DNA from 2 places in the Lysinibacillus sp. F12 genome. Region 2 is predicted to be linked to the other one. Evidence: riboswitches for the same ligand, from Rfam matches in the RefSeq annotation. Region 2 holds a riboswitch; the other holds the start of a gene.
The links. Region 2 has a riboswitch for cobalamin ahead of nikA (nickel ABC transporter substrate-binding protein). Riboswitches for the same ligand answer to the same signal wherever they lie in the genome.
Positions count from the first base shown of each region.

Region 1: another riboswitch for cobalamin. It lies ahead of AC3CH7_RS19755 (hypothetical protein); the one in region 2 lies ahead of nikA (nickel ABC transporter substrate-binding protein).

Region 1 covers NZ_JBYMLP010000005.1:105,387-107,594, reverse strand. Annotated here, with positions in the region: gene AC3CH7_RS19765 (hypothetical protein) at 1-30, shown strand, start outside; gene AC3CH7_RS19760 (glutathione peroxidase) at 117-662, shown strand; cobalamin riboswitch at 765-964, shown strand; gene AC3CH7_RS19755 (hypothetical protein) at 1,129-1,686, shown strand; gene AC3CH7_RS19750 (ABC transporter substrate-binding protein) at 1,670-2,208, shown strand, end outside.
Region 2 covers NZ_JBYMLP010000002.1:245,397-247,604, forward strand. Annotated here, with positions in the region: gene nikA (nickel ABC transporter substrate-binding protein) at 1-1,100, opposite strand, end outside; cobalamin riboswitch at 1,245-1,437, opposite strand; gene metE (5-methyltetrahydropteroyltriglutamate--homocysteine S-methyltransferase) at 1,558-2,208, opposite strand, start outside.

The DNA.
Region 1 (2,208 bases), on a different contig from region 2:
AAGAAATATAAGTCAGCCATCCGTTCCTAGTAACGAGATGGTGTTTTTTGTGCAAACTCTTTGGTTATTGGAGAATAGTCAATTATAATATATAAAAAAACAAAAGGGGTTAGGGAATGAGCATTTATAATTATTTAGTACGAAAGCCGAATGGTGAAATTTTATCAATGGAAACATTTCGCGGTAAAACATTGCTAATAGTTAATACAGCTAATCAGTGCCGATTTACATATCAATTTGAGGACTTACAAAAAATGTACGATAAATATGTAAAAAATAATTTTGTCGTTCTAGGTTTTCCTTGCGATCAATTTGGCCACCAAAATCCAGAAGATGGAGAGGAAACTGCGCATCTTTGTAAAGTAAACTACGGAGTTACGTTCCCCATTTTTGAGCTTATCCAAGTAAATGGTGAGACGACACATCCTTTATTTAATTATTTAAAACATGAAGTCGATTTCCGTGAATTCGGGAAAGCAAGCATGCAGGAGAAAATGCTGGCTGAGGCGATCGTTCAATTTGCTCCAAGTTTCTTAGATGGTCGAAATATTCGCTGGAATTTTACTAAATTTTTAGTAGATGCAAGCGGAAAAACCGTAGCTCGCTTTGAGCCTACAGACTCACAGCTTGATATTGAGCAAGCAATTGAAAAAGTATTATAGTCGAGTAACTTTAATGCTATGATATCGCCTATAAAACGAGTATCCTTTTTGTACGTAACTATTTTTTCCTATCAATCTATGATAAACTGCATTACAAGTGAATTATTCTTGCAGAATAAAGGTGCTTGCTAGCATAATCGGGAATTCGGTAAAAGCCGAAGCTGTTTCCGCAACTGTAAGTACAGCCATTATAAAGATTAGCCACTGTTTCGTAGGAAATGGGAAGGTTCTTTATAGCTATTATATATTTCATATAATAGCATTGTACAAGCCAGGAGACCGACCTTTATTTGAACGTATAACAACTCTTCGGAAGCTAGGAGGATATACGGCAAATACATAGGCAGTGTCGTGTTTGTATGACAATCATTATGTTATTTTCGTCGTTCCTTTGCGTGAGGAGCGACGTTTTTTTATGTACTGAACAAGCGAGAATTTTCATTTGGAAAAATGGGGGGATAGTAGATTGAAAAAAGATGCACGTTATTCTTGTTATCCTTTTATGCGTGAGAGGGCTTCAACTGTCGATTTTGAGATTCGCACAGATAGTTTAACAACGCATATAGGGGTTGCACTAGCTGTAGTGAAGAAAGAGGATGTCCAGGCTGTTGCAGATGATTTAATGCAGATTTTACCTATGGCTTATCATGTTAATGGCTCTGTTCGTGGAAAGCTAGCAGTTACAGATGAAGATCTATCCTGGTTAAGTGCGCGCTATGATTTTTATGTTCGTCATGTGAAGGATGAGATTCAAAATTTTGTTTTACCTCAAGGAACAGAGGCAGCGGCTGCTCTACATCTTTGCCGTAGTGAGGCGAAAAAATCGTATCGAACTTTACACAAGGTTTCAGAAGAACAAGAGGTGCCGTCTATTCTCTTTGATTATTTAGGCTTATTAGCCAATGTATGTTTTGTAATGGCTGTCTATATGAATCAACAAGCCGGAATAGCTGAAATTCCGTTTATGAGTAAATCCTATCCAATGAAAAAGAAAAAGGTGAATAATAATGAAGAAACTATTTAATTTACACTGGCTATCGGTCTTATTGCTAGCGCTCGTTTTAGCAGGTTGTGGTACCGCGGGAGATACAAAAAATAAGGATGTGTCTCAAGATGAACAAAAGATTGAGCAAACAAGTTATAAAGTAACCGATGATCGTGGTGTGGAAATAGAGTTTAAGGAAGTGCCAAAAACAGTTGTGTCTTTACAACCTAGTAACACAGAAATTCTATTTGCACTAGGGGTTGGCGATAAAATTGTAGGTGCCACTGAATATGATACTTATCCAGAAGCAGCTCAAAAAATCGAACGTGTTTCTGATACTGTGAATTATAACAGTGAGCGAATTATAGCGTTAAAGCCAGATGTTGTGATTGCGTATACGATTGGTAAGAAGGATGCACTTAAGCCACTCGAAGATGCAGGAATTAAAGTGTTTGTTATTCAATCAGCGGCTACATTCGATGATGTATATGGAGATATCGAACAAATTGCTGCCGTTATGGATGTGAAGGAAAAAGGAAAGGCATTAAACGAAGAAATTAA
Region 2 (2,208 bases):
TCACCCTTCTGTAGCGTCCATCCAGCTTCCTCTAGCAATTTCTGTGCTTTTTCAGGATTATATATAATGGGGGCTAAATCAATATTGGCATATGGAATTGCTTCCCAAAATAGCGTGTTAGCCACTTTTTCTGTACCATGTGTAATGCTTTCTACCATTTGTTCCTTATTGATAGCATATTGCATTGCTTGTCGAACCTTTAGCTCAGCTAACGGTCCAGACTGTGTATTGAACAGTAATGCTTTCGTAGACAGTGGCTCAGATGTAGCTGTTCTATATTTGCCACTATCTCTTAAATACGTATAGTTATCTAAACTAATAACCCCTCGCCCATAAATGACATCTAATTCTTCATTTTCAAAGGCTAACGAAATGGATTCCGAATTTGGGATGATTTTAACCTTTATTTTATCTACGAGAGGCTTTTCTCCCCAATAATGTTCATTACGGCTAAATAAAGCATATTCATCTTTTTTATAGTCGGTTAAAACCCATGGCCCTGTGCCAATAGCTGATTGAATGGAATCATTTGTCTTATCGCCGTCTGGGAAGCCATTATCCCCTAAAAAACGGAATGGTCTGACAAAGGCTAATTCGTTTAACACAGGGTAATACGGTTCGTCTAATTGCAAACGTATTGTTGATTCATCTACTTTGACGACCTCTTTTATATGGTTGACCATGCCCATCCAAGAATGCATGTCACGATTCGCTAATACCGCATCAAAATTGCGAATCACATTATCAGCATTAAAGGCAGTCCCATCCGAATAGTTAACATCCTTGCGTAAATGGAACGTATAAGCAGTTTTATCCTCTGAGATGACCCAGCTTTCTGCTAGCTTTGGCGTAATTGTCCCATCATCGTTATACGCCACTAAAGATTCATAAACCATTGCTTGAGCAGTCATCTGATTTGGTAAATATGTATGGGGGTTTAATGGGCCTACATCTAATGGCCAACCAATCGTAATCATTTTTTCATCTGTCTGTTCAGTTGATGCTGAGTTTCCTTTGTCTTTTTCCGTGCTTGTACAACCTGCAAGAAAACTGAAGGTCAAAACAAGCATGTAAGGCAGTAAATACTTCGTCCATCTCATTTTTTATCTCCTATCTCTATTCCCTGTTCATATCTACAAATTGAATAGAAAGAAGGCATAAAAAAACCTTATTCTACAAGAATAAGGACAGATAAACCTACAATACGTAAGCTACCATCCATCTCCCTATCTTTCGTAGATCATCAATGAATCTTCTTACAAGCAGGCATTCTGGCTTATGAATCATCATTTTGCTTCACCTTCCCAAGAAAAAACTCAGTGGTCATCGAAACAAAACTCCTCATTTACAGCTGCGGGACAGCATGGGATTTACACCCATTTTCCTTTTAATCGAACGAAAAATAATTTCATTCAAACTTGTAATGCAATATTTGAAATTAGTAATAAACATAACATGCTCAAATGTTCACGTCAATTTTATTTTCTGAATATAATAAACAGATACAAAAAGACCAGGCAGATAACCTGATCTTTGCTTAACTCCTTTTATCTCTCGTTATCTCGATATAGATTCCTTCACCTCCTGACGCAATAGTTTGGTAGCAGCCACCATATTAGCTAAAGCCGCTATTGTTTCTGGCTCTTTCCTTGTTTTTAAGCCACAGTCCGGATTAATCCAAAATTGATGTTTGTCTAAAACTTGTAAACTATCTCTCATGATGGCTAACATTTCTCCCTCACTCGGCACACGTGGACTATGAATATCGTATACACCTAATCCAATCCCTTTTGTATAAGGATGCACTTGAAGTGAAGAAATAAGCTCTCCATGGCTTCGTGATGTTTCAATAGAAATCACATCAGCATCTAGCGCACTAATGGGTTCTATGAAATCGTTAAATTCGCAGTAACACATATGTGTATGAATTTGTGTTGTATCTTTTACACTCGAGGTAGCAAGTTTGAAGGCATTGATTGCCCAGTCTAGGTAAGCCCCCCAATTTTCTTTACGAAGAGGTAGCCCTTCTCTTAGTGCTGGTTCATCCACTTGAATAATGGAGATACCTGCCGTTTCTAGTGCTTTCACTTCCTTACAAAGTGCTAAAGCAATTTGATAGGCCACATCTTTCCGAGAAATATCATCACGTACAAAGGACCAATTTAAAATGGTCACTGGCCCTGTCAGCATCCCTTTGACAAAGCGCTT